DNA from 4 places in the Serratia sp. Res13-Sevr-LER1-36-b genome. Region 1 is predicted to be linked to each of the others. Evidence: predicted binding sites of a transcription regulator. Region 1 holds the regulator's gene; each other region holds the start of a gene.
What was found. Region 1 encodes Fur, which represses iron uptake genes when iron is present. Its sites were predicted from a motif close to ATAATAATGAGAACNACTATCAA; they were not measured.

Region 1 (8,217 bases):
ATGCCACTTCCGGCGATGCTCAGCCTAAGATCCTGTCAAATACCGATACCGAAGATGTTCACCAGTTTGTTGCCCCGTTCACCGGTGACCAGTGGAAGCGTACCAAGGATGACAACAACATTCTGATGGTGCCGGAAAGCCGCTTCACCAAGAACCAGGATCTGAAAGTGTTGCCGATGGCATCGCTGCGTGGGCAAATCATCCCAACCCCGATGGAAGTTAAAGTCCATTCGAAGGATATTGACCTGAGCAAAGGCGTGGCGTTGGAACTGAGCGCCTTGACCAAACCAGCGGCAGATGCGGCAGCCGAGCGTTTTGCCCTGCTGGGCATTGAGAGCCAGGTGAGCGGTTATCCGATCAAGACGGATATTAAGCCAGCGGCATTCAAAGGCGATCAGGCCGTTCCAGGTGCCTACCAACTGAAGATCGGCGAGAAAGGTGCCGAGATCGTCGGTTTCGATCAGACTGGGGTGTTCTATGGTCTGCAATCCATCCTGTCGCTAATCCCTTCGGATGGCAGCAAGAAGATCGCGACGCTGGATGCCAAAGATGCACCGCGCTTCCAATACCGCGGCATCTTCCTGGACGTGGCGCGTAACTTCCACCAAAAAGACGCCGTATTGCGCCTGCTGGATCAGATGGCAGCCTACAAGCTGAACAAATTCCACTTCCACCTGACGGATGACGAAGGTTGGCGCATTGAGATCCCTGGCCTGCCAGAGTTGACTGAAGTGGGCGGCCAGCGTTGTCATGACCTGAGCGAGACCACCTGCCTGATGCCACAATATGGCTCTGGCCCGGCACCGCACGGTGGCTTCTTCTCCCGTCAGGACTATATCGACATCGTTAAATATGCTCAGGCACGCCAGATTGAAGTGATCCCTGAGATCGACATGCCGGCGCACGCCCGTGCGGCGATTACCTCCATGGAAGCTCGCTACAAGAAGCTGCTTGCCGAAGGGAAAGGGAAAGAGGCCAACGAGTTCCGCCTGGTGGATCCGACTGATACCTCCAATACCACCTCGGTGCAGTACTTCAACCGCCAGAGCTACCTGAACCCATGCCTGGATTCCTCCAAGAACTTCGTGGACAAAGTGATTGGTGAAGTGGCCCAGATGCACAAAGAGGCCGGTCAGCCGCTGAAAACCTGGCACTTTGGTGGGGACGAAGCGAAGAACATCCGTCTGGGCGCTGGCTATACCGACGTGAAAAACCCGGAAGCGGGCAAGGGTATCCTCGATCTGAGCAAAGAAGACAAGCCGTGGGCCAAGTCGCAGGTTTGTCAGGCCATCATCAAAGATGGCAAAGTGGAAGATATGGAACACTTGCCAAGCTACTTCGGTCTGGAAGTCAGCCAGTTGGTGAAAGCGCACGGCATTGACAGAATGCAGGCGTGGCAGGACGGCCTGAAAGATGCCAAAGACTCGAAGGCCTTCGCGACCAAGCATGTGGCGGTGAACTTCTGGGATACCCTGTACTGGGGTGGCTTCGACTCGGCTAACGACTGGGCGAACAAGGGTTATGACGTGGTGATCTCTAACCCGGACTACGTCTACATGGACTTCCCGTATGAAGTCAGCCCGGACGAACACGGTTATTACTGGGGCACCCGTTTCAGCGACGAGCAGAAGATCTTCAGCTTTGCGCCGAACAACCTGCCGCAGAACGCCGAAACCTCGGTTGACCGTGACGGTAACCACTTCGCCGCCAAGAGCGACAAACCGTGGCCGGGCGCATATGGTCTTTCCGCCCAACTGTGGAGCGAAGTGGTGCGTACCGACCAGCAGATGGAATACATGATTTACCCACGTGCCGTGTCGCTTGCAGAACGTGCATGGCACCGTGCCAGCTGGGAGCAGGATTACAAAGCTGGCCGTGAGTATAAAGGTGGCGAAACCCATCAGGTCGATACCAAAACGCTGGATCAGGACTGGCTGCGCTTTGCCAACCTGATCGGGCAGCGTGAACTGGCCAAGATGGATAAAGCGGGCGTGAGCTATCGCCTGCCGGTCCCAGGTGCTCGTATCATCGGGGGCAAGTTGGAGGCGAATATTGCTCTGCCGGGCCTGGGAATTGAATATTCCACCGACGGCGGCAAACAGTGGCAGCGTTATGACGATAAAGCGCGCCCAGCGGTGGCGGGTGACGTGCAAATCCGAGCAATCAGCCCGGATGGCAAACGCTTCAGCCGTGCCGAACCAGTGAAAGCGTAAGTGAGAACTCCGCCCACCTACGTGTCGGTAGAGGGGCGGAGATAGTGCAAGGTGAGAGCAAACTGCAATTGTGATAATTGAGTGGATATTTTTCCCCGGGCCTGTCCGGGGATTTTTTTGCCTGTCATCCGGGCATAAAAAAACCGCCATTTAGGCGGTTTTCACGTTCTGGCGAGCCAGAATCAGTTCTTGTTGTGCAGCGTTTCGTTCTCGCGGCAGTCACCGGTTTCACAGTGGCCGTACAGGTACAGGCTGTGGTTGGTGAGCTTGATACCGTGTTGCTTGGCGATATCGCGCTGACGCACTTCGATGGATTCGTCGCTGAACTCGATCACTTTGCCGCAGTCCAGGCAAATCAGGTGATCGTGATGGTGTTGCTGAGTCAGTTCGAAAACCGACTTGCCACCTTCAAAATTGTGGCGGGTCACAATACCTGCGTCGTCAAACTGGTTCAGCACGCGGTATACCGTGGCCAGGCCAATTTCTTCGCCCATATCTATCAGTTTTTTGTACAGATCTTCCGCACTGACGTGATGGCATGCCGGATCCTGTAATACTTCCAGGATTTTGAGTCGCGGAAGAGTGACTTTTAAGCCAGCCTTCTTCAATGCGGAGTTGTTATCAGTCATGCGGATTCAGTCCTGTTACTATGCTAATCAAGTTGAGGCGTTCTCGCCTATGGCATCGGTTGGCACAAAGCGTTAATTGCGTCTCATTATAGAACCGGTTGCTGCAAATAGAAACCGCCGGTTGTTAACAAACATATCTTTGCACGTTTACAGGGTAATCATGCAAAGCTTTGATGGATGGGATAAACCGATATCTCAGTCTACCGTGGCGAGGTAGGAAGTTACAAACTTGTAGCTTCTATTGCTCTAATCCGTGATGCCGATAACAGAAGGGCGCGCTATACGGCGCCCCCACCATGTGTTACGTATCCGCCGGGGCAGAGGCTTAGCCGACGATCTCGGCCAGGCTCAGCTCTTCAGTGATTTGCTTGACCCAGGCGTCTACACGTTCGTTGGTCAGCTCCGGTTGACGATCTTCGTCAATGGCCAGCCCGACAAAGTGATCATCGTCTGCCAGACCCTTGGAGGCTTCAAAATGGTAGCCTTTGGTTGGCCAGTGGCCGACGATGGCCGCACCGCGTGGTTCAATGATGTCGCGGATGGTGCCCATCGCATCGCAGAAATATTCCGCGTAGTCTTCCTGATCGCCACAGCCAAACAGCGCCACCAGCTTGCCGTTAAAGTCGATGTCTTCCAGCGTCGGGAAGAAATCATCCCAGTCGCACTGGGCTTCGCCGTAGTACCAGGTTGGGATACCGAGCAGCAGGATATCAAACGCTGCCAGATCTTCTTTGCTGCTTTTGGCGATGTCGTGGATTTCTGCCACGTCGTTGCCGAATTTTTGCTGAAGCGTCTTTTGGATCATCTTGGCAATGTTTTCGGTATTGCCAGTGTCGCTGCCAAAGAAAATGCCTACATGAGCCATAGTAAAGATAACCTTTTAATTCAAATGAATGTGTTGCGTAAACGCGGCCTGAGGCGCTGCCAAGGGCAGGCTTGCTCAGCCGTAAATGCGTATCATGCCAGAAATTTGCCCTGAGGTTTTATCGCGTTTATGCGATGCCTCTGCGGAGGTGGAACCGATCTGGCGTCATCCTTAACGCCGTGCCGCGCGTGCGGCGGCAGAGATCAGTGTTCTGGCTGTTCTTCTGCCAGTTGGGCCAACAGCATTTGTTCGATCAATTCGCTGCGGCTGATATTGCGCTGGTCGGCCAGTTTGTTGAGAGCATCTACCGCGTCTGCGTTGATTTTCAGCTCCACACGCCGTAATCCACGCACTTTGTCCCGTCGTAGCTGATTGCGCTTATTAATTCTAAGCTGTTCATCACGGGAAAGCGGGTTGGTTTTCGGGCGCCCTGGACGGCGTTCATCTGCGAACAGATCCAGCGTCGTGCGATCCGTTTGTTCTTTTGCCATTGTTGCGCTACTGCAAGGGAGTTTGCATCAAAAAGCGGTTTACGCTTCCAGACGGTTCGATTTACACAATTCGGGCCAATAAACCCTAACCCAAATTCACCCCCAGCCAAGTGCAGCTTCACACCTGGACAGGGCGGCAAAATTATAGCGCGCCATATTACCCCAGCAGATGGAGCGCCGACAATGCCTAACTTAGCGACAAACGCGCTAAGCTATTCTCTCTAGCGCGTTTTTTCGCCATTTAAGCTCAGGGCTGGTCAATAAAGCGGTGGATTGCCCGTAATACGGCGTCCGGTTTCTCCGCATGGACCCAGTGACCGGAGCCTGCAACCACATAGGCGCGTGCCTGCGGGAACTGACGGGCGATGTCATCGCGGTAGCTATCCTGCACGTAAGGCGAGAGGCCACCACGGATAAACAGCGTCGGGTGCGGCCAGGGTGGAACCTCTTGCCAGCCGATAATGTTCTCATATTGCTCGATCAACACCGGCAGGTTGAACCGCCAACTACCAGCATGAAAAGATTTCAACAGAAACTGGATCACGCCTTCTTCATCCAGCGTGGCTCGCATGAGCTGCGCAGCCTGCTGACGCTGGGTGATACCCGCATCGGTGACGGCTTGCAGTGCGGTAAAGATCTGGTCATGGCGGCGAGTGTCGTAATCCACCGGGGCGATATCGATCGCCACCAGCCGTTCAATTCGCTCCGGGGCTAGCGCGGTCAACGCCATCGCTGCTTTGCCGCCCATTGAGTGGCCGATTACGATGGCTCGCTCGATTTGCAAGTCGTCTAACAGCGTCAACAGATCCTGCGCCATCGCCGGGTAGGTCATCTCCGCCGCGCGCGGTGACAGCCCGTGATTGCGCAGATCGACCTTGATCACCGTATGCTGCTGGTTCAGATCGCGTGCCAGAACGCCCAGGTTATCCAGATTGCCAAACAGGCCGTGGATCAGCACGATCGGTAGGCTCGCTGGCGTGGCAGCCTCTGCGGCCAATAATTGATAATGTAATTTCATGGTGAAGTTCATGATCTTGAGATAATGAGTTAGGTTAACATGGCTAGAGAGATTATTGGTTGGTCCGCAGAATTTTGCCGATATTTCATGGTATGGTGAGGGCTTGGCGGCCAAGGCGGTTGGCTAAAGTCTGCTTTTGCCGTTTGGGAGAACATTGTAGTGTTCGCACCCGCGCTTTTAACCTTATAATCCCATGGCTTGAATGCACCAATTGGCTTCAGGTTCATAAGTAGAAAAAACGTACTGGATAAAGATGAAAACTATTGAAGTCGACGAAGAACTTTACCGTTATATTGCCAGCCACACGCAACATATCGGTGAAAGTGCGTCTGATATTTTACGGCGTATGTTGAAGTTTACCGCAGGACAGCCTGTGCGCACGGCTCCTGTGGTTGCCAGTGGCCAGGCAGAGCCGTCAGCGGCTGCCGTTGCAGCACAGCGTCCACGCGATCGCGTGCGTGCGGTGCGCGAGCTGCTGCTATCGGACGAATATGCCGAACAGAGCAAAGCTGTAAATCGTTTTATGCTGGTACTTTCCACCTTGTACACCCTCGATGCGGCGGGCTTTGCCGCGGCAACGGATTCGTTGCATGGCCGTACCCGTACCTATTTTGCTGGCGATCAGCAAACGCTGTTGGCCAACGGAACGCATACCAAGCCCAAGCATGTGCCAGGTACGCCTTACTGGGTGATCACCAATACCAACACCGGCCGCAAACGCAGCATGATCGAACACATCATGCAGGCCATGCAGTTCCCAGCGGAACTGATCGAGAAAGTTTGCGGCACCGTCTAATTTAGCGAACAGCCCGTCACGGTGGCCGTAAGCGACTCATTGCCCGGCCACAGTACTGGCATTTTAGGGAGTAGTCGATGGCTAATGACCCACGTGCCGGGCAACCCGCTCAGCAAAGTGATTTGATCAACGTAGCCCAGCTGACGTCGCAGTATTATGTGCTGCAACCAGAGGCCGGTAATGCTGCACATGCGGTGAAATTCGGTACCTCAGGGCATCGTGGCAGCGCGCTTCGTCAGAGCTTTAACGAAGCACATATCCTGGCGATTGCTCAGGCCATTGCCGAAGTGCGTCGTCAACAGGGCACCACTGGCCCTTGCTACGTGGGTAAAGACACCCATGCGCTGTCCGAACCCGCCTTTATTTCCGTGCTGGAAGTGCTGACCGCCAACGGCGTTGACGTGGTGGTGCAGGAAAATAACGGCTTTACGCCAACCCCTGCCGTGTCACACGCTATCTTGTGCTTCAACCGCAAAGGGGGCGCGCAGGCAGACGGCATCGTGATTACGCCTTCGCATAACCCACCTGAAGACGGCGGCATCAAATATAACCCGCCAAACGGTGGCCCAGCCGATACCAACCTGACTTCCGTGATTGAAAAGCGTGCCAACGAACTGCTGAGCCTCAAGCTGCAGGGCGTACAGCGTCAATCGCTGGATAAAGCCTGGACTGGCGGCCATCTGCATGCGCAGGATTTGGTGCAACCTTACGTGGAAGGGCTGGTGGACATCGTCGATATGCCAGCCATTCAGCGTGCGGGCCTGAAACTGGGCGTCGACCCGCTTGGCGGTTCCGGCATTGCCTACTGGCAGCGGATTGCCGAGCACTATAAGCTGGATCTGACGTTGGTGAATGACTCCATCGATCAGACCTTCCGCTTTATGCACCTCGACCATGACGGCATCATCCGCATGGACTGCTCGTCCGAATCGGCAATGGCGGGCCTGCTGGCCCTGCGCGACAAGTTCGATCTGGCGTTTGCCAACGATCCGGACTATGACCGCCACGGTATCGTCACGCCTGCGGGCCTGATGAACCCGAACCACTACCTGGCCGTTGCCATCAATTACCTGTTCCAGCATCGCCCGCAATGGGGTGCCAACGTTGCCGTGGGTAAAACGCTGGTTTCCAGCGCGATGATTGACCGCGTAGTGGCCGATCTGGGCCGCAAGCTGGTGGAAGTGCCGGTCGGTTTCAAATGGTTTGTTGACGGCCTGTTCGACGGTAGCTTCGGCTTCGGCGGCGAAGAGAGCGCCGGGGCTTCGTTCCTGCGCTTCGATGGCACGCCTTGGTCTACCGACAAAGACGGCATCATCATGTGCCTGCTGGCGGCAGAGATCACCGCGGTCACCGGTGAAAACCCGCAGCATCACTATAACGATCTGGCCAAACGCTTCGGCGCGCCAAGCTACAACCGTATCCAGGCTCCGGCAACCTCCGCACAGAAAGCGGCGTTGTCCAAGCTGTCACCGGAAATGGTCAAGGCCAGCACCCTGGCGGGCGATCCTATCACTGCGCGTCTGACGGCAGCTCCGGGTAACGGCGCTTCCATCGGCGGCCTGAAAGTGATGACCGACAACGGCTGGTTTGCCGCTCGCCCATCGGGTACCGAAGAGGCTTACAAGATCTACTGTGAAAGCTTCCTGGGTGCCGAGCACCGCGAGAAGATCGAGCATGAAGCGGTCGAGATCGTCAGCGAAGTGTTAGCTTCAGCCAAGTAATCTCTCCCTCGATAATGAAAAGGCGCTGTTTTTACAGCGCTTTTTTTATGCCTGTAATTTAGATATATCTAATTTCAGGTTACCTCTTGCGCATTTAGATATATCGATCTAGATTAGAGCCATCGACGTAGTTAGATATATCTAAATGCGTCGATGCTCATATCATCAATCAAGAGGTAACAATCATGATGTTTAATCGATTTGCACGTCACCACGACCAACGGGAAGAGGGGCATTGCCACCACCGCCGTGGCGGCCGTCATCATTTTGCTGGCCGCGGAGAACATGGCCGTGGTGGTGAAGAACAGGGCCGGGGCGGGCGCGGGCGTCATCGCCTGTTTGAGCACGGCGATCTGCGTTTGGTGCTGCTGGCGCTGGTAGAGCGTAAACCTAGCCACGGCTACGAGCTGATCAAGGCGATCGAAGAAGCTTCTTCCGGCCTGTATGTGCCAAGCCCAGGTGTGATTTATCCAACCCTCACGCT
Region 2 (8,217 bases), on a different contig from region 1:
TGACGGTCAAGACGCCGACCGGCAACTGATAAGGCATAAACAGGCGCTGCGCTGCCACATCGGCCGCCAGCAATAATAGGGCACCGGTCAGCGCGGTGAGCAGTAAGACATGCTGGTTGGCGCACAGGCGGCGGGCAATTTGCGGGGCGACCAGGGCAATAAAGGAAATCGGCCCGGCCACGGCGGTGGCGGCAGCGGTTAGTATCACGCCGACCAACAACAACAACAGCCGGGAACGTTCAACCCCAACGCCGAGTGCGCAGGCGGTGTCATCCCCCATTTCCAGCAACCGCATGCGCCTTGTCAACGTCAGCAATACCAGTAACGCCAGCAGCAGCACCGCCAGCACCGGCAGGCTTTTCGCCCAGGTGATGCCGTTGAGGGATCCGGCATACCATAGCCCAGCTGTCATGGACGCTTCCAATGAGGCGCTGATGATCATCCAGGTATTGGCGGCCAGCAGCAGGGCACGAACGGCAATCCCGACAATAATCAGGCGGAAGGTTTCTACCCCGTTGCTCCAGGCCAACAGATAAACCACCCCGGCGGTAAGCAGGCCACCCGCCAACGCCCCAGAGGTAATGCCGATAACGCTGCTGTTAAACAGCACGATGGCGACCAGTACGCCGCTATAGGCTCCCGTATTGAAACCAATCACGTCAGGGCTGCCGAGCGGGTTACGCAATAGTGACTGGAAAATCGCACCGCTGAGGCCGAGCGCTGCCCCCAACAGTAAAGCCATGGCCACACGAGGCAAACGCCACTGGGTGACGATCACCGCAAGATTGGCCGGGCCTTCGCCGCGTAACGCGTCGATCACCTGCGCAGCGCTGAGCTGCAAGGTACCAGAACCGAGGGCATAAACCGCCAGCGCAAGGCAGGCGAATAACAACAGCAGGGCAGTTGCTAAAGGGCGCGCCAGCCGAAACGGCTTTTTGGCGAGGATCTGGCGGGAAACCAACAGGCTCATCTTATCCTCCCCGCCGGAACATACGGCGCTGGCGCACCAACATAATCAACATCGGCGCGCCGATCAGGGAAAGTACGATGGAGACCCGCAGTTCCCCCGCGACCAGAAAGCGCCCCAGTAAATCAGCGCTCAGTAGCAGGATTGGCGTTAAAACCAGCGTCCAGGGCAGCATCCAGTTGAGTTCTGACCCCGCCAGCCGCCGGGCAATGTGGGGCATCATCAGCCCGACAAAGGCGATAGGGCCAACGGCGGCGGTAGCTCCGCCACACAGCAGCGTAATAGCCAACAGGCCAAGCAGTTGGGTGCGAATAATTCCGGTGCCGAGCGCCGCTGCAAGCTCACTCCCCATGCTCAAGCTGTTCAACGCCTTGCTAAGCCACAGGGTGATCAGCGTGCCCAGCAGGATTGGCAATGCTACGGCACGTACCACCGCCATATTCTGAATGTCCAGTGTGCCAGCCTGCCAAAAACGCAGCTGATCGAACACCAAAGGATTGAGTAGAGCGATGCCGGTGGTCATCCCTTCCAGCACAGCGGCCAGCGCCACCCCGGCCAGCGTCAGGCGCACAGGATTAACGCGGCTGCCGCCCATTGCGCCTACCAGCGCTACCAACAGCGAGGCAAACAGCGCACCGGCAAAGGCGAACCAAAGATATTGGCTGACATTGGTCGCACCAAAGAAGGTAATGCCCAACACCACGGCGAAACCGGCCCCGGAGTTAACCCCCAAGATACCAGGGTCTGCCAGCGGGTTGCGGGTGAGGGTTTGCATCAGTGCGCCAGCCAGCCCAAGCGCGATGCCAGCTAATACGCCGATCAGCGTGCGTGGCAGACGTGCTTCAGTAATGATGACGCAGTCTGCGCCATTGCATTGGCCACTCAGAGCGGCAACGACGTTACTGAAAGGAATGGATTTAGCCCCTAGCGATAGGCTGAGCATCATTACCAACAGCAGCACGGCAAAGGCGCACAGCAGGCCAAACAGGCGCTGCCAGAAGGAGTGGGATAACCCCAGAAACAGAATGCCCCTGCGGTCAGGAAGCGGAGGAGAGCAATTAGGTGTAAGCCGGAACATGACAGCCCATTGTTAACTGAATATCAATGATATCTATTATCATTATTGATTGTATTTATCTATGGTAGCATGGCAGCCTGACCAGCACTAGCGCTGAGCCTATCGAATATCGTGTCGTTGTTTGTGGAAGATCAAGGATATAAGTTGTGGTGATAACAAAATGAATAAACCCTCTATTTTGCTCGATTTTAGCCTGCTTAGGACCAACCCCGCTTTTCGTGCCGTATTCTGCGCCCGTTTTATTTCGATCCTGGCATTGGGCCTGATGGCGATTGCCATTCCGGTGCAGATCCAGGCGTTAACCGGCTCAACCTTGTTGGTCGGGTTGTCGGTGACCCTGGCGGGCAGCGGAATGTTTGCCGGTTTACTGATGGGGGGCGTGTTGGCCGATCGTTATGAACGCCGTCGCCTGATCCTGTTTGCGCGCTCAACCTGCGGTGTGGGTTTTCTGGGGCTGTGCCTCAATGCTGCGCTGCCTGCACCTTCATTGACGGCCATTTATCTTCTCGCGGTGTGGGACGGATTTTTTGGTGCGGTAGGCGTGACGGCGTTGCTGGCGGCGACACCGGCCATCGTTGGCCGTGAGAATATCGTACAGGCCGGGGCCATCAGCATGCTGACCGTGCGCTTTGGGTCGATCCTGTCTCCCGCTATCGGCGGGCTGGTGATCGCCGGGGCGGGTATCAGTTGGAACTATGCACTGGCGGCCTTGGGGACGTTGATCACTCTGATCCCGCTATTAAAACTGCCCCAGTTACCACCTCCGCCGCAGCCCTGTGAACACCCGCTGCGGGCATTGATCGGCGGCTTCACCTTCCTGTTCCAGAACAAGGTGATTGGCATGGTGGCGCTGATTGGTGCGTTGATGACCATGGCCAGTGCGGTGCGCGTATTATATCCAGCTATCTCGGGCATGTGGCAGGTTACCACCCAGAGTTTGGGGATCATGTATGCGGCGGTGCCATTAGGGGCGGCGATTGGCGCATTTACCAGTGGCCGGGTGGCTCAGATGGCACGGCCAGGCTGGATGATGTTGATAACGGCGATAGCGGCTTTCGTGGCCGTGGGGTTGTTTGGCCTGATGCCTTGGTACGGCATGGCGTTGTTGTGCCTGGTGGTGTTTGGCTACCTCAGCGCACTGAACTCGCTGCTGCAATATGGCCTGATACAGAACCTGACGCCGGACGCGTTTCTGGGCCGGATTAACGGCCTGTGGACCGCGCAGAACGTAGTAGGGGATGCGCTTGGCGCTTTGCTGCTCGGCGCGATGGGGGCATTTATGCTGCCAGCGATGAGTTCGACCAGCTTCGGTTTCGGTGCGGCGCTGCTGGCTGTGGTGCTGGCGTTTGCCATGCGTGGCCTGCGCAACGTGAGCATGGGCGGGCAGAGCGATAAACTCCAACCCGCCACTGCGACTACGGAGAAATAAACAGCTTTTCCAGACGCGTCAGCAAGTTGCTGGCGCTGTAATAATCCAGCCGGAAGGTGTCGTTCCCCAGGGCATAAACCCGCTTGTTCTCCACCGCGGGCAGATGGGCCAGGAAACTGTTGCTCATCAGCCGCTGTACGTCGCTTTCGTCATTGGCGAATAACAGCAGCGTTTGGCCATTCAAGCCTTCTGCCAGGTTTTCACCGCCGAGTTGGACGATGTCTTTCCGCGCCCCTTGGCTGGTGCTGGCGTTGAGTTTGGGCGGCAAGGTGGCCAGGGTAAAGCCTAGCTGTTGCAGCAGTTGCCCTTGTGATGAGTCGGCGGTCCACAGGTTGGCATTCTTGCCATCGCTGCGAAACACCAGTGCCGTTATGGGCTGGGGTGGCAATGTCATCTGCTGTTTCAGCGTTTTCTCACGGCGATCAAACTCGCTGACGATCTTCTCCGCTTGTGCTTCATGGCCGGTCGCTACGCCGAGGATGTTGGCCAGTTCCTGCCAGCTTTTATCGTCGTAGTTCACCACCAGTACCGGAGCGATGGCCGACAGTTGATCGTACAGGCGCACCGCAGAATCGGCTCCGGTAGCGGACATTACAATCAGGTCAGGTGCCTCACCGGCGATCGCCTCGGCGTTGGGTTCACCAATATATAGCCGCTTCACTCCACGTTTGGCCGCAATCTCTCCCCACTGGTGGAAAAAGCCCTGCCGATCCGACAGCCTATTGTTTGGGCTGGTGGCTCCGCTGGCGATCACCGGAGCGTCTATCGCCAGCAGTGTCCCGGTAACCGTCACGCTGGTGGAAACGATGCGCTGTGGGGGGTGGTTAAGGGTGATAACGCCGTGCGAGGTTTCGATACTGCGCGGCCAGGCTTGAGTCTCGGCCTGGGCTACGCTCAATGCCAGCAGGCCAAACAGCGCCAGGCTGAGCCGTAGGGGAATTGACATCGGTGACATCCTTTTAATTCGAATGATTATCATTCATTGGTCAGAAACCGCCAAGTTTAACTGTTAATGTGGGTTAGCAGAAGAGGTTACGTTTATTGACATGGTAAGTTCTGGCAGGTACTTTATCGCGGATGCAATACAAATGATAATCATTATTATATTGGTTATTGTTAATGAAACAAGAGGAAGTACCTATGGACGTAGCCGTTAAGGGCGCTGCGCAAAAGGACCTGCAACAGGGTGTAGATCTGGCACAGGTCGCCACAATATCCCCGACTTCAGGTTTCTTTTTTACCTCGCCTTTTCGCAGTCTGAGCACCCAGGGATGCTTTGCCCGCATCACCTTGCCAGCGGTTGATGGCGATGACCTGCAGGGTCAATTCCAGCAGGCGATACAGCAGGCTTTTGCGCAAGCCCGCAAGGCAGGCATCAAGGATCCGCTGCTGTGCGGCGCAATCCCTTTCGATACTCGTCAACCCTCGTCACTGTTTATCCCACAACAGACACAATGGTTCGATCGTGAAACCCTGCAGGCCAACTTGGCGCCTGCTGCCGGATCGCTCCCTGAGATTGTGCGCCAAACCGAATTGCCAGCGCAGCCGCAGTTTATGCAGATGGTTAGCGATGCCGTACAGGCAACCAGCGGTGATCGATTGGATAAGGTGGTACTCGCCCGCCTGTTGGACATTGAAACCAGCAAGCCGGTAGACCACGCAGCGTTGATGGCGCGCATCATTGCCCAGAATCCGCACGGCTTCCATTTTCACGTGCCGCTGGCAGAGGGGGCATTGGTGGGAGCCAGCCCGGAGCTGCTGCTGCGTAAATTTGGCGACCAGTTCCATTCCAATCCGCTGGCGGGCTCGGCGCGGCGGGAAAGCGATCCGCAGCGGGATCGGGCCGTCAGCGAACAGTTGTTGGTTTCAGGCAAAGACCGTTATGAGCACCAGATCGTGACCGAAGGCATGCGTCAGGTCTTGGCTGGGCGTTGCAGTCATTTGCATATTCCCGCAACCCCCGAACTGCTCAGTACCACCACGTTGTGGCATCTTTCGACGCCAATCGACGGTGAAGTGGCCGATCGGGCAGAGAATGCTCTGTCACTAGCCTGTCTGCTGCACCCGACGCCAGCATTATGCGGTACTCCAACGCTGGCAGCGCGCGATCTCATCGAACAGCTTGAGCCGTTTGACCGGCAGCTGTTTGGCGGCATCGTTGGCTGGTGTGACGCCGAGGGCAACGGAGAATGGGTCGTTACCATCCGTTGCGGCACCGTCAAGGGTAATCAGGTGCGCCTGTTTGCCGGTGCGGGCATCGTGCAGGACTCTTCCCCGCAGTCCGAATGGCACGAAACTGGCACCAAACTCAGCACCATTCTGCGTGCGTTCGGTCTTAATCAAGGATAGAGAGTCCCTCATGACTATTGCTTTTACCCCCTGGCCTGAAGAGTTCGCGCGCCGTTACCGCGAACGCGGCTATTGGATCGATCGGCCATTGACCGACATTTTGTCCCGTCAGGCCAACAATGACGCCGTTGCCATGATCGACCCACAACGCAGCTTAAGCTACCGCCAACTGGAACAGCTTTCCGACCGTCTAGGTGCCGCCTTGTTAAGACGCGGACTGCAATCGGGCGATACCGCGTTGGTTCAACTTGGCAACGTGGTTGAATTCTATGTGGTGTTCTTTGCTCTGTTAAAAATCGGCGTGGTGCCGGTGAATGCCCTGTTCAGCCATCAACGTAGCGAACTGAACGCCTATGCCAGCCAAATCAAGCCTGCGCTGCTGATTGCCGATCGCGATCACGCCCTGTTCGCTCAGGATCAGTTCCTGGATACGTTCAGAGAACAGCATCCTTCGCTACGGGTGGTTGGGCTGCGTAATCAGGCCGAAGGTGAACAGGCGTTGGCCGCTTGGCTGGAAGAGGAACTCGGTGCTTTTGAACCGACGCCAACGGCCGCCGATCGGGTGGCGTTTTTCCAGCTTTCCGGTGGCAGCACCGGTACGCCGAAGCTGATCCCGCGCACTCATAACGATTATTACTACAGCATCCGCCGCAGCGTGGAGATTTGCCGCTTTGACAGTGCTACCCGCTATCTATGTGCGTTGCCGGTGGCCCACAACTACCCAATGAGTTCTCCGGGCGTGTTGGGGGTGTTTTACGGTGCCGGGCTGGTGGTATTTGCCAGCGATCCCGCGGCTGCACAATGTTTCAAACTGATCGAACAGCATCAGATCACGGTCACCGCGTTGGTGCCTCCAGCCGTTACCCTGTGGCTACAGGCGATCGAAGAGTGGGGCAGCAATCAGCCGTTAGCCAGCCTGGCGCTGCTGCAGGTTGGCGGCGCCAAATTGGGGGAAACCCTGGCGGCCCGCATACGCAACGAGATCGGCTGCCAGTTGCAGCAGGTGTTTGGCATGGCCGAAGGGCTGGTGAACTACACATTGCTGGATGACGACGACCAACACATTCTCACCACCCAAGGCACGCCAATGTGCCCGGACGACGAGTTGTGGGTGGCAGATGAACAAGGTAATCCGCTACCGGTAGGGGAAACGGGCCGCCTGATGACGCGTGGGCCATACACCTTCCGCGGTTATTACCAAAGCCCTGAGCATAATGCCGAAGCCTTTGATGAGAACGGTTTCTACTGTTCCGGCGATCTGATCAGCCTGACGGCGGACGGTTATGTGCAGGTACAAGGGCGGCAGAAAGACCAAATCAACCGGGGGGGCGAAAAGATTGCCGCAGAAGAAATTGAAAACCTGTTATTGCGCCACACTGCGGTGATTAACGCCGCGCTGGTGTCGATGCCGGACGATCTGATGGGTGAAAAAAGCTGTGCCTTCGTCATCGCGCACGAGGCAGTCAAACCCGTGGTGCTGCGCCGCCATCTGCGTGAGCAGGGCGTGGCCGAATTTAAATTGCCCGACCGCTTTATTCAGGTGGAGTCACTACCGTTAACCCCGGTCGGCAAAGTCGATAAAAAACTGCTGCGTGAACGCCTGGAAACGCAACAACTGGCTCAGGCCAAAGGAGAATAAGTCATGGCGATCCCTAAACTTAACGATTATGCGTTGCCAACGCCGAGCGAGCTGCCGGTTAACAAGGTTAACTGGGCCTTCGAGCCACAGCGCGCGGCATTGCTGATCCACGACATGCAGCAATATTTCCTTAATTTCTGGGGCGAAGATAGCCCGTTGATCAAACAGGTGGTCGAGAACATCGCCGCTCTGCGTCGCTACTGCAAGCAGCAGGGTATCCCGGTGTTTTATACCGCGCAGCCTAATCAGCAAAGTGATGAAGACCGTGCCTTGCTGAATGATATGTGGGGGCCGGGGCTGAACAAGCACCCTGAGCAGCAGGCAGTGGTCAGCGAATTGGCACCGGATGCTGACGATACGGTGCTGGTTAAATGGCGTTACAGCGCGTTCCACCGTTCGCCATTGCAAGAGATCCTGCAAGAAAGCGGGCGCGACCAACTGATTATCTGCGGCGTCTACGCGCACATTGGCTGCATGACCACGGCTATCGACGCCTTTATGCGTAACATCAAACCGTTTATGGTGGCCGACGGCCTGGCGGACTTCTCCCGCGAGGAACACCTGATGGCCCTGCGTTACACCGCCGGGCGCTGTGGCCGCGTGGTGACCACAGCAGATCTGTTACCCGGTATTGCCAGCATCGATGCGCTGCGCCAGCAGATTATCCCGTTGCTTGATGAAGATAGCGAAGAGATCGGCAATGATGAAAACCTGATCGATTACGGTCTGGACTCGGTACGTATCATGGAGTTGGC
Region 3 (8,217 bases), on a different contig from region 1:
CGCCCCGCTCCCCAATAGCAGTAGCCAGTGCCATAGCAGCCAGCAACATATTCCCGGTCCGTCAGGTTATTGGCGTTCAACTGCACATAAGCCCCTTTCAATGACGGTTTTACGCTGTCCAGATCCATGCGCACGGAAGCATCCAGCAGCGTGACCGAAGGAATACGCAAGGTATTCTCATTATCCGCCCACTGTTTGCCAATATAACGTACGCCAGCCCCCAGATTGATACCTAGCCCCGCCTTGTACTGCCCCCATAAAGAGGCCATCTGATTAGGCGCCAGGTATGGCGTATTGCCATCGTTACCGTCAACGGCGTCTTTGAATTTCACTTGGTTATAGCTGTAACCCGCAATGACGTTCAGGCGCTCGCTCACCTGGCTACGGGCCTCCAGTTCAATCCCTTGTGAATGTACCTTACCGGCAGGCACATAGTAGCTGTCCTTCACCACGCGGTTAGCTACGTCATTCTGCGTCAGGTCATAGAGGGCAATGCTATAGATCGAGCTGCTGCCAGGAGGCTGATACTTCAGCCCAGCCTCATATTGCTCGCTGGTGGTCGGTTTGAGCAGATGCCCCTCTTTATCGGCAAGGACCGCTGGCGTCACCGCGGAGCTGTAACTCATATACGGCGAGAAACCGCTGTCAAAGTGGTACAGCAAAGAGGCTCGCCCCGTAAAGTGGTCGTCAGTACGGGCATCGGTAGAATCGGTATTCAGCACGGTATTCTTGGTTTCCAAACGGTCAACGCGCCCGGAAAGATTGAGATACCAGTTGTCGAGGCTGACTTCATCCTGCAGATAGACTCCAGTCTGCTCATAACGCCGTTTGGAATCGGTATGACTGAGAATAGTAATATCTGGCCCGCCGGAAACGCCGGTGAATGGGTTCAACGACGTGGCCGAACCAGACTCTTCCCACAAGTTATTGGTAAAACGCTGATAATCCAGCCCCAGCATCACCTTATGTTCCAACGCGCCAGTTGCGAACTCCGCCGCCAGTTGGTTATCCACGGCATAAGCATCCAATGACGTATTGGAGCCGCTGTACCAGCGGTTTAATTCGCTGCGGTCGGCGTTCCAGCCAATCTGGTAAACCTGCTCCAGCTCCACGTTGGAGTGGGTATAGCTGGCATTTTGACGGAATGACCAGACGTCATTAAAACTATGTGAGAAGTCATAACTGTAGATTTGCTGCCAACGTTTGAACACATTGCGGCTGCTTTCGCCGTCAAAAAATCCCCGGCCAAGCTTGTCCCCACTGGTGGTATAAATACTGCCGTCTGACGGCACCGCGCTGTGGTAGCCACCGGAAGGGTCTTTTTGCAGATTGGCCTGCAGCAGCAAAGAGGTATTTTCATCCGGTTGCCACAGCAACGAAGGCGAAATCGCATAGCGCTCTTCACGCTGATGGTCATACATGGTGTCGCTGGTGCGGGTAATGCCGGTCAAACGGTATGCCCACTGATCGTTCAATGCCCCAGTCGAATCAAACGCACCGCCTTTGGTATTGTTGTTTCCGGCCATCACATTGACGTGATTTTCACTGGCAAACTGCGGCCGTTTGCTGGTCATCGCCACCAATCCGCCAGGGATACTTTGCCCATACATCACGGACGATGGGCCCTTAATCACGTCGATGCGTTCCAGGAACCAAGGGTCGATCTGCAAAGCGTTATAACTGCCGCCGTCGCTAAGCAGGCGTAGGCCGTTCAGGAAGGTGTTATTGACGTCGCCACCGTGAAAACCGCGCAGAGCGATAGTATCGTAACGCGTCGCGCCACCAGAAAAGTTAGTAAAAACGCCTGGGGTATATTTCAGCGCATCGTTAACCGTCAAAGCCCCTTGGTCGCTCATCTGTTGGCGTGTTACTACGGAGACAGATTGTGCAGTGAGTACCAGAGGCCGATCTGTTTTAGTGGCCCCCTGGCTGGTGCTGGCCTCATAGCCATGCGTCGCCGTTTCCGCCGTATCGGCGGGTTTGGCCGTTACCACGAGGGTATCTTCAGCTAAAGAGGTCAATGGCAGGAAAATCGCTAACGAGCAGTAAAGATAAGAACGACTGGCAGGAAAAAACGCAGGCATACCTGTATTCCCCATGGGATCTATTGAAATTGCACCGAAAACGTACCGTGCTGGCAACGCTGGCCAGTTTGGCGTACAGAGGTCACGGTGCTCTGATGTTGTTAGACATGAAATACTAATAACAATGATAATTATTATCTTTACTATTAATGAATACAAGTAGCAAAATGCACTCTGGTGAAGGGGGTTTCAGGCGGGTTCATTGGCTTATGAACGGTACGTCATCATGGATAAAACATTTTTCTTAGCAGGTTATGCTGCTGAGGCGTTTAGTTTTCATTTAGCTGTTAAATGCTATAAATCTGGATAACTCAAGGAGAGTGCATGACTCAAACAGCAAATCCCATCTCAGCCCCCTCCAGAAGATTGAAAGTGGTCTATGGCTGGTATGTTTATACGGTGTATGCGTTACTGGTCTTTAATCTCTATCTGGCGGTATACAACACTTGCGTTCGCCACCCCTTTGAATCACCGTTAATCTCCATGGCTCATAGCCTGTTTATCGCTTTTCTGCTCAGCCAGATCCTGAAGAAACGAAGAGGCTTCAGTTGGGTATTGCTGATCTACTTTATGACCATGCGCCTGTATTACGCCAATATTTTGCACACTGACTTTTCTGCCACCAGCCTGAGCCTGGTTTGGGTCGTCATGACACTGCTGCTGGCTGGTACTCTGTCTGTCAGGCAATTCAACGCTAACAAAGTACAACAGGAATGGTTGGCTCGCTTTGGTTGGCGCCAATGGGCAGTGTTAGTCGGGCTAGCGGCGATATTGACGCTATTACTCACCCGCGACTATCTGGGGTGACAGGTGACTCCGGGATGTGAGGTTCAGAGATATCTACCATGCGGCAGATTTTACTTAAGTTTTGCGCGTTTTCGCAGATTTTATCGGTAACGTAAACGCCAAAATAGCCTAATACCAGCAGATAGCCGATCATACATAGAATAAAAATAAGTGTTCTCAACGCTAGCTACCAACTCTGCAACATGACTAAAGTCATCATACCGTGAACAGACCGTTTTCGCCTATTTCAAAGTAACTGGATATTCTGCCAGACTGTATGCAGTACCATCACGAGCTTGTTCAGCCTGGAGACCCCATGAACCATTTGATGCTAGATATTGAAACGCTGGATATTACCCCGAGCGCGGTGATCCTGGTGGTTGCCGGCGTGTTTTTTAACCCCAAGACCGGTGAATTAGGGGCAGAATTTGAAGCGGCAGTGAACAGCCAGCAGGAACAACCGGGCCGGACAATCAGTCTGGATACCGTAGCCTGGTGGGCAAAACAGTCAGACGAAGCTCGTAAACAGGCTTTCGGAGGCAGCGAAAGTCTCAAGCGGGTCTTGACCAACCTGAGCCGTTTTATTCATATGCACAGCACCGACACGGTGAAAGTCTGGGGTAATGGCAAAGAGTTTGACTGTTCGATCCTGGAACATGCCTACCACCAGTTGGCAATGCCTTGCCCCTGGAAGTTCTGGGATACCCAAGATGCCCGTACTATCATTACGCTGGCAGAGTTGCATGGTTTCAATCCCAAGAAACAGCGTCCGTTTGAAGGCACACCACACCGGGCGCTGGATGATGCCAAACACCAGGCACGCTACGTTGCGGATACCATTTCAGCACTTTATTACCGCCAGCCCGCGGCAAAATGATCGCGCCAGGGAAAATCAAGCGCAAACGGTTTCCTGTCTGTCATCAATACGTTATCGCTTCCCATTTGCGGTTGGGATCTCTACTCTAGTCCTCTTTGTCATTCGGATGTGCCATTTTTGTTATGCAAAAATTTCTCTTTCTCCTGCTAAGCTTGGTGTTGCTCGGCCCTCTGGGAATCGATCTCTATCTGCCCACCATTCCTGCCATTGCCCTGGGCCTTAACAGCAGCGAAGCCTTGATCCAATCCACCATTTCGCTGTTTATTCTGGTGTTGGGTCTTGGCCAGGTGATCGCCGGTCCGCTGGTGGATAATTACGGTCGTAAACCGGTGGCCATCGCCGGGATCCTGATTTATATGGCGGGCGCAGTAATGGCTGCGCTGGCGACAACGGCAGAAATTTTTGTCGCTTCGCGCCTGATGCAAGGCGTGGCCGTTTGCTGTACCGCCGTTGTCGCATTCAGTGGCGTGCGCGATCGGATGAATGGCGATGACGCCGCACGCGCTTTCGGTTTCCTCAACGGCACGCTGAATATCATTCCTGCACTGGCCCCGCTGCTCGGTGGCTTGCTGGCAGAAGCCTTCGGCTGGCGCGCACCATTCTGGTTCCTGGTGGGTTATGCCGCAGTGGTGTTATTGCTGGTCATCTTCTTCCTGCCGGAAACCCGCCCCGCGACTACCGTAGCTGTCAAAGGGCTCCCGGTACGACAGTATCTGCGCATTCTTGGCGATCGCCGGTTTATTTCCTTTGCGGTGGTCAATGCAGGGGCAATGGGGATGGCGCTGACCTATGTCTCATTGGCACCTAACGTGCTGATGGGCACCGCCGGGCTATCACCGCTGCAGTTCTCTTTGGTATTTGGGGCCAACGGTTTCTGGATCATGCTGGTCAGCTTTGTCGCCAACCGCATCATTCACAAGATTGGCCGCCCTTTCTGCCTGGCGACCGGCGGCATACTGATGGGGTTAGGCTGTCTTGCTTTAGTGTTGGGCGTGGCACTGCTGGGTGAAGCTGCACAAAGCCATTGGTTGGCTTATATCCTGCCCGTGGCCTGCGCCTGCGCCGGATTGGCTTTTGTCATGGGGCCGTCAACCAGCTATGCGTTAGAGCCTTACTCTAACGAAGCAGGTGTGGCTTCAGCACTGGTAGGCTTTATTCAGATGGCCGGAGGTGCCGCATTGGGCCTGATCGCCATGGCGTTACCACTGCAGCCCAAACTGTCGCTGGCGTTAGTGATGTTGGTAGGTTGCCTGCTGGCGCTACACGCACGGCAGCGCAGCAAGCAAATCAAAGGGCAGTTGAAAAAAATCGGCTGAGTCTATTCTTCAACAACAATAGGCACTCGTGCCGCCAAGGCTGTCAGCAGCTCGTAACCCAAGGTTCCGGCTGCGGCAGCCACATCATCAACGTGAAGATGCCTCCCCCACAGTTCGACGTCAGTACCAATGGTTGCCTGCGGGCACGGTGTCAGATCCACCGTCATCATATCCATGGAAACCGAACCTACTGTATGTGTCAGAACACCGTCCACCCAGACCGGAGTGCCGGTGGGCGCATGGCGAGGATAGCCGTCCGCATAACCACAGGCCACGACGCCGATACGCTGCGCCCCACCAGCGGCATAACGCCAGCCATACCCTACCCGGTCTCCTGCTTGCAGCTGTTGGATACCAATGATCTTGCTGTTCAGCGTCATCGCCGGTTGCAAACCGGTAGCAGCGATGTCCTGCCAGTTGCCGCTGGGTGATGCGCCATAAAGTATAACCCCCGGCCTCACCCATTCCCCCCGCGTCTGTGGGTGCCACAAGGTGGCCGCCGAGTTGGCCAGACAACGAGGCAGATCAATCGCAGCAGTAGCGCGTTCAATCACCGCCATCTGCTCCGTTACGCCTTCAGCACCGTCGGCGGTGGCGAAGTGGCTCATTAGCGTTATCGAACCAATATTACGCAACTCCTTTGCGGTTAACCAAGCGCTGTGCAGCTGCTCCGGGGCAAACCCTAGGCGGTTCATACCACTGTTCAACTTGAGATAAACATCCAAAGGGGCCTGTAAACGCGCTTCGGCAATCGCCTGTAGTTGCCAGTCGCTGTTCACCGCCGTGGTTAACCGGTAACGATCGATCAGCATCAGGTCTGCGGGCTGAAAAAAACCCTCCAGCAGCAGAATCGGCCCCTGCCAGCCAGATTCGCGTAGTAACACTGCCTCGGCCAGATCGAGCAAGGCAAAACCATCGCTATTCTCGCCCAGGCTGCGCCAGACATGCTGCAAACCGTGGCCATAAGCATTGGCCTTAACAACGGCCCAGATTTTAGCCGAAGGAGCAAAACGACGAACTACCTGCAGGTTATTGGTCAACGCGGCCAAATGCAGCGTAGCGGTAATCGGGCGAGGCATGGGCTCTCCTATCAGATTGGGGTTCAGCGTGCCGGGTGCACGTCATTCAAGGGAACAACAGGTCCCTGCCGAAAGTCTGCGCGGTAACGCGCCACCGCCAGATCGTCTGAAGCAATGGCCGGGGTGATCCCAGAGATCAAGTCGGCAAGCAACTGCCCGGAGCCGCAGGCCATCGTCCAACCCAAGGTGCCATGACCGGTATTTAAATAGAGATTTTTCAGTGGGGTGCGCCCCACGATCGGCGTGCCATCTGGCGTCATCGGGCGCAGCCCCGTCCAGAATGTGGCCTCCTCAACCCGCCCACCGTTCGGATACAGATCGCGTACTACCATTTCCAGCGTTTCACGCCGCTTCTGCTCCAACTGGGTATTGAAGCCAACAATTTCCGCCATACCGCCCACACGGATGCGCTTATCGAAGCGAGTAATGGCAATTTTATAGGTTTCGTCCAGCACGGTAGAGAATGGCGCGGCCGCTTCATTGGCGATCGGGATGGTTAATGAGTAACCTTTCAACGGATAAACCGGAATGGACACCAGATCGCGCAGTAGCGCGGTAGAATAGGCGCCGAACGCCACAACATAGCTATCGGCAGTCATGATTTCACCATCACACTGCACGCCGGTAATCTTATCTCCTTCCACCAGCAAGCGTTCAACGTTGCGGTTAAACAGGAAGTTGACTCCGGCCTGCTGAGCCAGCTTGGCCAACTGCTGGGTGAACAGTTGGCAGTCCCCGGTTTCATCATTCGGGAGTTGTAAGCCGCCAGTAAGCTTGTGAGCAACCTGCGACAACGCCGGTTCAACCGTCGCCAACTGGCTGGCCTCCAGCAGTTTGTAAGGCACTCCGGCGTCCTCCAGCACGGCAATGTCCTTGGCAGCGCTGTCAAACTGCTGCTGGGTGCGGAACAGCTGCAGCGTACCGCCTTGACGGCCTTCATACTGAATCCCGGTTTCCTGCCGCAGAGCTTTAATGCAGTCGCGGCTGTATTCCGCCAGACGCACCATACGGCCTTTGTTGGTCATATAGTGGGCGGTATCGCAGTTTTTCAGCATCTGCCACATCCAACGCAGTTGGAAACTGCTGCCATCGAGGCGGACTGCCAACGGCGCGTGACGTTGGAACATCCATTTGATCGCCTTCAACGGTACCCCAGGTGCTGCCCAAGGTGCGGCGTAACCTGGAGATATTTGCCCGGCATTGGCCGCACTGGTTTCCAAGGCTGGCCCGGGTTGACGATCGATCACCGTCACCTCATGGCCCGCTTTTGCCAAATACCAGGCACTGGCAACCCCTACCACTCCGCTACCTAAAATAACCACTCTCATCGCTGACTCCAGCTCAAGGATCGATAAAGCACAATCTACCAATAACAGGAAATTAACTCAGTGGAAAAAACTACTCAACAAATCGTTTATTAATCGTGACAATATTCACAATTATTTTATCGTTGATGCGCCCGGCTTTGGCAATAGCGGATAAAAAATAACGATAAGATACTGTTAAAGCGCATTTTGCCGATAAAACAGGCTATTCATCCCCCGAACACATCAGCGAAAATCTCCAGTTGTACAGGCAATGACAACCTACGCATTGCAGAATATAAATCTTTTAAATTAAATACTTCAGGCGAATAATTCCAACCATGACCATTACACATCAGTTTCCTCTGCCTCACGGTTCGAATGCCTGGTTGAGTGCCGCCACAGGCCGCAAAGCTGGCTTACGCGTAGCTACCCCAAGTGGTTATCAGTGCTCAGCACGGATGATTTCAAACGATTTATTACGACTTGGACTATCATTGTTAAAGGGTCTGCCAAAAGAGCCGACGCCGTTCATAACGAGGGTGCGCTGATGACTACTTCGACACAGAAAAAGGTTAAGGAAGATAAACGTCTGAGCGATGGACCGGACTGGACATTCGACCTGTTGCAGGTATATCTGGAACAGATTGACCGGGTTGCCAAACATTACCGGCTCGACACCTATCCGCATCAGATCGAGGTCATCACCTCCGAGCAGATGATGGATGCCTATTCCAGCGTCGGGATGCCGATCAACTATACCCACTGGTC
Region 4 (8,217 bases), on a different contig from region 1:
CTGAGCTAATCACCCTCATTGTTCTCATTTCTTACTGCGTTAACAAGATGGTGGGTGATGACGGGCTCGAACCGCCGACCCCCTCCGTGTAAAGGAGATGCTCTACCAACTGAGCTAATCACCCCGTCTTGTTGGAGTCGCATTATAGGGATAGTTGAAAGTGAGTCAACGGTTTTTAAAATGATTTCAATCGTTCGCCGCAAATTTAGACAGGATGCGATATTTATCGCCGACCAGGACGATTCTTTGCACAGTATCATGCGTAGTGGGCCGCAAAGCGTAGTGGCCGATAGCGTGTCGGCGTTGAGGAATTAGCATGGAGTGGTAGAATGTCGCCCACTATTTTACATTCCGAGCAATCGTCGGCACTCCGCTGACACGCGTTGCGTAATAAGGCAGTGAACCCAATGAAAATCAAAACCCGTTTCGCCCCAAGCCCGACCGGCTATCTGCACGTCGGCGGCGCCCGTACTGCGCTCTATTCCTGGTTGTTCAGCCGCCATTTCGGCGGTGAGTTTGTATTGCGTATCGAAGATACCGATCTCGAACGTTCAACCCAGGAGGCTATCGACGCAATTATGGATGGCATGAACTGGTTGAACCTGGATTGGGATGAGGGTCCGTACTTCCAGACCAAGCGTTTCGATCGCTACAACGCGGTGATTGATGAAATGCTGCAACAGGGAACGGCCTATAAGTGCTATTGCTCGAAAGAACGCCTGGAAGCGCTGCGCGAGAAGCAAATGGAAAACGGCGAGAAGCCACGCTATGACGGCCATTGCCGCGATAGCCAGTGCAGCCACACAGATGACGAGCCACACGTTGTGCGTTTCCGTAACCCGCAGGAAGGCTCGGTTATCTTCGACGATAAAATCCGTGGCCCGATCGAGTTCAGCAACCAGGAGCTGGACGATCTGATCATTCGCCGTACCGACGGTGCGCCAACCTATAACTTCTGCGTAGTGATCGATGACTGGGATATGGAAATCACCCACGTGATCCGTGGTGAAGACCATATCAACAACACCCCGCGCCAGATTAACATCCTGAAAGCGCTGGGCGCTCCGGTGCCTGAATATGCTCACGTGTCGATGATCCTGGGTGATGACGGTAAAAAACTGTCTAAACGCCACGGTGCCGTTGGCGTGATGCAATACCGTGATGACGGCTACCTGCCGCAGGCATTGTTGAACTATCTGGTGCGTCTGGGTTGGTCCCATGGCGATCAGGAAATTTTCTCTATCGACGAGATGAAAGAGTTCTTTACCCTGGATGCGATCAACAAATCCGCCAGCGCCTTCAACACCGAAAAGCTGCAGTGGTTAAACCATCACTACATTAACCATATGCCAGCGGAAGAAGTGGCGGTGTATCTGGCATGGCATGTTGAGCAGCAGGGGATTGAAACCCGCAACGGTCCGGAACTGAAAGATCTGGTCAAACTGCTGGGCGAGCGTTGTAAAACCCTCAAGGAGATGGCGGAGTCTTGCCATTACTTCTACCAGGACTTCAGCGAGTTTGACGCCGATGCGGCGAAGAAACACCTGCGTCCGGTCGCACGCCAGCCGCTGGAGGCCGTGCGCGCTAAACTGGCCGCTATTACCAACTGGACGCCAGAGAACGTGCACGACGCCATTCAGGGCACCGCAGACGAACTGGGCGTGGGTATGGGCAAAGTAGGGATGCCATTGCGTGTCGCGGTCACTGGCGCTGGCCAGTCACCGGGCATGGACGTTACCGTACATGCTATCGGCCAGGCTCGCTCCCTCAAGCGTATTGATCAGGCGTTGGCTTATATTGCCGAGCGTGAAGCGCAAGCCTGACCGTTAGTTGCTAGCTAAACCGACAAAGCCCTGCGAAGTGATTCGTGGGGCTTTTTTCTTGCCGGTTTATTTTGTGCCCAAAGCGGCGGTTTTTTAGTATTAAACGCGCTGATTTGGCGGCTTTTTCAGCGCTTGATCGAGGAATTCAATTTAGCCGTTGACAGGGTTTCTGGGGTTTCATATCATGCGCCCCGTTCACAGGATTTCGTGATTGTGGATTGGGGCTATAGCTCAGCTGGGAGAGCGCTTGCATGGCATGCAAGAGGTCGACGGTTCGATCCCGTCTAGCTCCACCAACCTTTTATCTCAGGAAGGTTGGGGAATACCGTAACGCACGGTTAATGCGTACCACTTTTGTGGGGCTATAGCTCAGCTGGGAGAGCGCTTGCATGGCATGCAAGAGGTCGACGGTTCGATCCCGTCTAGCTCCACCACCATTTGAAAAGCCGACCCTTGGGTCGGCTTTTTGCTTTTGTGCTGTAAGAACACCGCCGCATGTTGTGTCTATTCCTCGCCTTCAGTTCGAGCAGTATTGTCATTGGGCCATCAAATAAAAAACGCCCGATAAACTTCATCGGGCGTCTTAAGACTAGAACTTGTCGATTCTAAAGCTGTTAGCCCAGAACCAGGCCTGTGATGGCCGCTGACAGCAGGCTAACCAGAGTTGAGCCGTAAACCAGCTTCAGGCCGAAGCGTGAAACCACGTTGCCCTGATGTTCGTTCAACCCTTTAATCGCACCGGCTACGATACCGATAGAAGAGAAGTTGGCGAAGGACACCAAGAACACGGACAGAATACCCATGCTGCGTGGGGACAGCTCAGCACCGATTTTCTGCAGTTCCATCATGGCGACGAATTCGTTGGAAACCAGCTTGGTGGCCATGATGCTGCCAACCTGCAACGCTTCGTGCTTAGGCACGCCAAGGACCCAGGCAAATGGATAGAAGAAGTAGCCCAGGATTTCCTGGAAGCTCAGGCCGAAGATGGCGCTGAACAGGCCGTTAAGCGCGGCAATCAGGGCGATAAAGCCAATCAGCATCGCGGCAACGATAATCGCCACCTTGAAGCCTGCCAGAATGTATTCACCCAGCATTTCAAAGAAGCTTTGGCCTTCGTGCAGATTGCCGAGGTGCAGCTCTTCTTCTTTACTGGTGTCATAAGGGTTGACCAGTGAGAGGACGATAAAGGTGCTGAACATGTTCAGTACCAGCGCCGCCACTACATACTTGGCATCCAGCATGGTCATGTACGCACCAACGATGGACATGGAAACTGTCGACATCGCGGTAGCAGCCATGGTGTACATGCGTTTTTCTGACATCTTGCCCAGCACATCTTTATAGGCAATGAAGTTCTCAGATTGGCCCAGGATCAACGAACTTACGGCGTTGAAGGATTCCAGTTTGCCCATACCGTTCACTTTAGACAGCACGGTCCCGATGATGCGGATGATAAACGGCAGCACTTTGATGTATTGCAGAATACCGATCAGGGCAGAGATGAACACGATTGGGCACAGCACCTTCAGGAAGAAGAAGGCCAGACCTTTATCACCCATCCCGCCGAACACAAAATCAGTCCCTTGCCCCGCAAACCCGAGCAACTTGTCGAACATTGCTGCAAAGCCTTTTACAAAGCCTAAACCTGCTTCCGAGTTCAGGAAGAAATAGGCCAGTAACACTTCAATAACTAACAACTGAATAACATAGCGGATGCGGATGTTTTTACGATCGCGGCACACTAACAGGGCCAGGATCGCAACCACCACCAACGCTAACGCAAAGTGCGCAATATGGGACATGTTTGCTCCAAATTTGAGGCAGGCTGAATTTCGGTTGTCATTTTATGTAACGCCAAGTTTAAAAACGAGACATTCATAGCAAATATGGAAAATCATAGTGGAGATAGTCCTAATCTATGACGGCAAAGCACCAAAGATCAAGATGTTAATAAAGATGCGTGTTCGTGGCATTTTTGTGCTACTTTTATTATTAAGCGTGATCTGCTCTGAACCCTGTGATCTAGAGTAGATGGAAACGCCAGGATTTCATGCGATCTGTTCGATAAAACCTTCGTTTTTGGCTATCGCAGAGATAACCATTATCGCTGCAAATGCACTTGATAATCATTATCACTTGGGTAAAGATGAAGGTGAGCTAAATTAGTAAGGGTTTTCGCTATGCTGAACAGTCGCGCGGTTAACAATTCCTCCAGCCGCCCGTCCAGAAAGATCAAACTTTCTCTGATGGGGCCTGCCTTTATCGCCGCCATCGGCTATATCGACCCCGGTAATTTTGCCACTAATATTCAAGCTGGCGCTTCTTTTGGCTACACGCTGCTGTGGGTGGTGGTATGGGCCAACGTCATGGCGATGCTGATCCAACTGCTGTCTGCCAAACTCGGCATCGCTACCGGTAAAAACCTTGCCGAACATATCCGCGATCGCTTCCCGCGCCCGGCCGTCTGGGCCTATTGGGTGCAGGCGGAGATTATCGCGATGGCCACTGACTTGGCTGAGTTTATCGGTGCCGCGATCGGTTTCAAACTGCTGCTGGGGGTAACGCTGTTGCAGGGGGCTGTCCTCACCGGCATTGCCACCTTCCTGATCCTGATGCTGCAAAAACGCGGGCAAAAGCCACTGGAGCTGGTGATAGGCGGCCTGCTGCTGTTTGTGGCAATGGCCTATATCGTGGAACTGGTATTTTCTCAGCCGCAGCTGAGCGGGTTGCTTAGAGGGATGGCGATCCCTGATTTGCCGAATGGTGACGCGGTGTTTCTTGCTGCAGGGGTGTTAGGGGCAACCATCATGCCGCATGTGATTTATTTGCACTCTTCTCTGACGCAGACCGCCGGTAAAGACTCTAAAGCAGAACGTTATTCAGCCACCAAGCTGGACGTGGCGATCGCCATGACCATTGCCGGTTTTGTTAACCTGGCGATGATGGCCACCGCCGCTGCCGCATTCCATTTCAACGGCCACAGCGGCATTACCGATCTTGACCAAGCCTACCTGACGTTGCAGCCGCTGCTCGGCAATGCGGCGGCCACCATTTTTGGCCTGAGCCTGGTTGCCGCAGGTCTCTCTTCTACGGTGGTAGGGACCTTGGCGGGGCAGGTGGTGATGCAGGGCTTTGTCCGTTTCTATATTCCTATCTGGGTGCGGCGGGTGGTCACCATGATGCCATCGTTTATTGTCATCATGATGGGGATGGATGCGACGCGTATTCTGGTTTTGAGCCAGGTACTGCTGAGCTTTGGTATCGCCCTGGCGTTGGTGCCGCTGCTGGCGTTTACCGGCAACCGTGAACTGATGGGGGATATGGTCAATGGTCGTCTGATTCAGAATCTCGGTAAGCTGATTGTGTTGGTTGTGGTTGGGCTCAACGGTTATTTGCTGCTCAGCAACCTGATTTAGGATAGTTCCTCTCGCCCTAACCCTCACTCGTGGCGAGGGAATGAACGTGCTACAGACTGACTTCTGAACCTGATTACGATGCCGATCGGCTCCCTCTCCCAGAGAGGGGTTGGGGTGAGGGGTCAATCATCATGATCGTGATGATGCTTGTTCTTATAATGCTGTTTTTTATACTGTTTGTAATAGTATTTATCGGCCTTGCGGTAGCGGCCATCATGATAGTAATAATTTTTGTGCCAGTAATCGCGGTCACGCCAGCGATAGCCATCCCAATAGTAGCCCCGGCGGTTGCGTTCCCCTAAATCACGCCCCTGATGGCCATGCCACCAATCGCGATCGCGCCAGTCGTAACCGTCCCAGTAATTGCCCCGTTTGTCCTGGTCACCAATCTGCAGTGAGACCCCCGGCAGCAAATCAATATTGACGCTGCTAGCATGGGCGGTGGGCATGAAAAGCGTCACCAGAATGGCAGCGGTAAACAGAGGTTTGAACATTTAGGCTCCCTTGGCCGGATACCGATAATGAAGCACGTTCATCGGTATAGGTTTTGGCCATGCAAAACGGTTGTTATCCCTCGTTCTTTAACGCGATGCGTAAAATCCATGAGGTATTTATCCGAGGGATGCTATCGCCGTGGAGCGACCGCGCCTTTGGGGAAATTCTGAAAGCCATGGGGAACACCGGGGATTGGGAGTTATCTGAGAGGAAAGGTGAAAAAACCGCCGATAATCTACCGGCGGTTTGTAAGCGATTACATCAGGATCTGCTCAATCTTGGCGATCTCTTCTGCGCTGAACTTACGGTTGGCCAACATACCGACCGCATCTTCAATCTGGCTGACTTTGCTAGCACCGATCAAAACGGAAGTGACCCGATCGTTACGCAATACCCAGGCCAGCGCCATCTGCGAAAGCTTTTGGCCACGCTGTTCTGCCAGCGCGTTCAGTTGGCGAACCTTTTGCAGTTTCGCTTCGGTAATCTGCTCGGGAGTGAGTGAGCGGCTGCCGCTGGCTGCGCGGGAATCAGGCGGAATGCCTTGCAGATAGCGATCGGTCAGCATGCCTCCGGCCAGTGGTGAGAAGGCGATAGACCCCACGCCATGCTCTTCCAGCGTATCCAGCAACTCGGGTTCGACCCAGCGTTCAAACATCGAGTACTTCGGCTGGTGGATCACGCAAGGAGTACCAAGCTGTTGCAGTATGGCAAATGCCTGCCGCGCCCGTTCGGCCGGGTAATTCGATAACCCGACATACAGCGCTTTCCCCTGGCGGACTATCAAATCCAGCGCCGCCATGGTTTCTTCCAGCGGCGTATCTGGGTCAGGGCGGTGATGGTAGAAGATATCCACATAGTCGAGCCGCATGCGTTGCAGGCTCTGGTTCAGGCTGGCGACCAGGTATTTCTTTGATCCCCAGTCACCATAGGGGCCAGGCCACATGGTGTAGCCCGCCTTGGAAGAGATAATCAGCTCATCGCGATAAGGCTGGAGATCCTGATGCAAAATGCGGCCGAAATTCTCCTCGGCAGAACCCGGCGGTGGCCCGTAGTTATTGGCCAGATCGAAGTGGGTAATGCCAAGATCGAAGGCACGATGTACCAGACTGCGCGCATTGTCATACAGCGAGCTATCACCAAAGTTGTGCCACATACCGAGTGAAACGGCTGGCAGTTGCAGCCCGCTGCGGCCACAGCGGCGATATTCCATATTCTGGTAGCGGGCAGGCTCAGCTTGATAAACCATAAAATCCTCATCGACGGCGGGAAATGATATTCAGTGTATGCGCTTACATCTGGGTTGTCAGAGTGCCAGATCACGCTAATTGTCCGCCATTTATTCAAATTGCTTATGGATGATCTCAACTGCATGCCATTAGTGCGCAGATGTAAAGTGAGGTTTCCAGTGCCTCTTGCCGATAAAGTTCGAAAATTCGGCAGCATCTTTAATACTTAATACTAACCATTCTCCCGTTACCTAGGTGATGATCATGAGCAAGAGCTATACGGTGGCAGATTACCTTCTCGATCGGTTAGCCCAGATTGGCATTCGCCACTTTTTTGGCGTACCGGGAGATTACAACCTGCAGTTTCTCGATCACGTTATTGATCATCAGCAGATAACCTGGGTCGGCTGCGCCAACGAGCTAAACGCCGCCTATGCTGCCGATGGTTATGCCCGCTGCAAGCCAGCTGCGGCACTGCTGACCACCTTTGGCGTGGGTGAATTAAGTGCGATAAACGGCATTGCCGGTAGCTATGCCGAATACCTGCCGGTGATCCACATTGTTGGCGCCCCGGCTTTGCGAGCCCAGCGTGCTGGGGATTTGTTGCACCATTCGTTGGGGGATGGGGATTTCGGTCATTTTGCCCGCATGGCGAAAGAGGTCACCATCGCCCAGGCCAGCCTGACGGCCAGCAATGCGGAAGCGGAAATCGATCGCCTGTTGACCACCGCACTTTATGAGCGCCGCCCGGTGTACCTGCTGTTGCCAAGTGACGTTGCTGAAGCTCCGTTGGCTTCGCGCCCGGCACCTTTAGTGTTACGCCAGCCCAATCTGTCCGACGTTTCCTTACAGGCATTTATCGCCGCCGCACGGGAAAAACTGCAGGCAGCGCAAAAGGTTTCCCTGCTGGCCGATTTCCTGGCAGAACGCTTTGGTGCCGAACCGGTGCTGGAACAATGGATGAATGAGGTCAATATTCCCCATTCCACATTGCTGTTAGGCAAAAGCGTGTTGGATGAAACCCATGCCTGCTTCACCGGAACCTATGCCGCAGCCGCGAGCGATCCGCAAGTCAAGCAGCAGATTGAGGGGGCCGATGTGGTGATTAACGTCGGGGTGCGTTTCACCGACGCCATCACCGCCGGGTTTAGTCATAACCTGCCCGTGGATAAATGCATAGATATTCAGCCGTTCGAGGCAAGGGTTGGGCAGCAGGTATTCAGCCAGGTCCCGATGCGGGACGCTGTGAAGGCCTTA

Region 2: the regulator Fur is predicted to act here: its motif matches at 4,557-4,579, upstream of IMQ33_RS09155 (isochorismate synthase).
Region 3: the regulator Fur is predicted to act here: its motif matches at 2,209-2,231, upstream of IMQ33_RS10990 (TonB-dependent siderophore receptor).
Region 4: the regulator Fur is predicted to act here: its motif matches at 3,943-3,965, upstream of IMQ33_RS09095 (Nramp family divalent metal transporter).

The regions. Positions count from the first base shown of each region.
Region 1 covers NZ_JADACK010000037.1:189,543-197,759, reverse strand. The annotation lists gene IMQ33_RS22010 (beta-N-acetylhexosaminidase) at 1-2,213, shown strand, start outside; gene fur (ferric iron uptake transcriptional regulator) at 2,396-2,842, opposite strand; gene fldA (flavodoxin FldA) at 3,168-3,707, opposite strand; gene ybfE (LexA regulated protein) at 3,911-4,198, opposite strand; gene ybfF (esterase) at 4,446-5,228, opposite strand; gene seqA (replication initiation negative regulator SeqA) at 5,470-6,012, shown strand; gene pgm (phosphoglucomutase (alpha-D-glucose-1,6-bisphosphate-dependent)) at 6,090-7,733, shown strand; gene IMQ33_RS21975 (PadR family transcriptional regulator) at 7,922-8,217, shown strand, end outside.
Region 2 covers NZ_JADACK010000014.1:75,747-83,963, reverse strand. The annotation lists gene fepG (iron-enterobactin ABC transporter permease) at 1-970, opposite strand, end outside; gene fepD (Fe(3+)-siderophore ABC transporter permease) at 972-2,045, opposite strand; gene entS (enterobactin transporter EntS) at 2,206-3,474, shown strand; gene fepB (Fe2+-enterobactin ABC transporter substrate-binding protein) at 3,461-4,429, opposite strand; gene IMQ33_RS09155 (isochorismate synthase) at 4,615-5,823, shown strand; gene IMQ33_RS09150 ((2,3-dihydroxybenzoyl)adenylate synthase) at 5,834-7,462, shown strand; gene IMQ33_RS09145 (isochorismatase) at 7,466-8,217, shown strand, end outside.
Region 3 covers NZ_JADACK010000017.1:207,310-215,526, reverse strand. The annotation lists gene IMQ33_RS10990 (TonB-dependent siderophore receptor) at 1-2,084, opposite strand, end outside; gene IMQ33_RS10985 (hypothetical protein) at 2,409-2,891, shown strand; gene IMQ33_RS10980 (3'-5' exonuclease) at 3,187-3,747, shown strand; gene IMQ33_RS10975 (multidrug effflux MFS transporter) at 3,870-5,063, shown strand; gene dadX (catabolic alanine racemase DadX) at 5,066-6,142, opposite strand; gene IMQ33_RS10965 (D-amino acid dehydrogenase) at 6,166-7,470, opposite strand; gene IMQ33_RS10960 (SpoVR family protein) at 7,997-8,217, shown strand, end outside.
Region 4 covers NZ_JADACK010000014.1:65,789-74,005, reverse strand. The annotation lists tRNA gene IMQ33_RS09125 (tRNA-Val) at 1-15, opposite strand, end outside; tRNA gene IMQ33_RS09120 (tRNA-Val) at 49-124, opposite strand; gene gltX (glutamate--tRNA ligase) at 408-1,823, shown strand; tRNA gene IMQ33_RS09110 (tRNA-Ala) at 2,044-2,119, shown strand; tRNA gene IMQ33_RS09105 (tRNA-Ala) at 2,182-2,257, shown strand; gene IMQ33_RS09100 (NupC/NupG family nucleoside CNT transporter) at 2,438-3,625, opposite strand; gene IMQ33_RS09095 (Nramp family divalent metal transporter) at 4,004-5,239, shown strand; gene IMQ33_RS09090 (DUF2502 domain-containing protein) at 5,362-5,733, opposite strand; gene mgrA (L-glyceraldehyde 3-phosphate reductase) at 5,991-6,980, opposite strand; gene IMQ33_RS09080 (alpha-keto acid decarboxylase family protein) at 7,225-8,217, shown strand, end outside.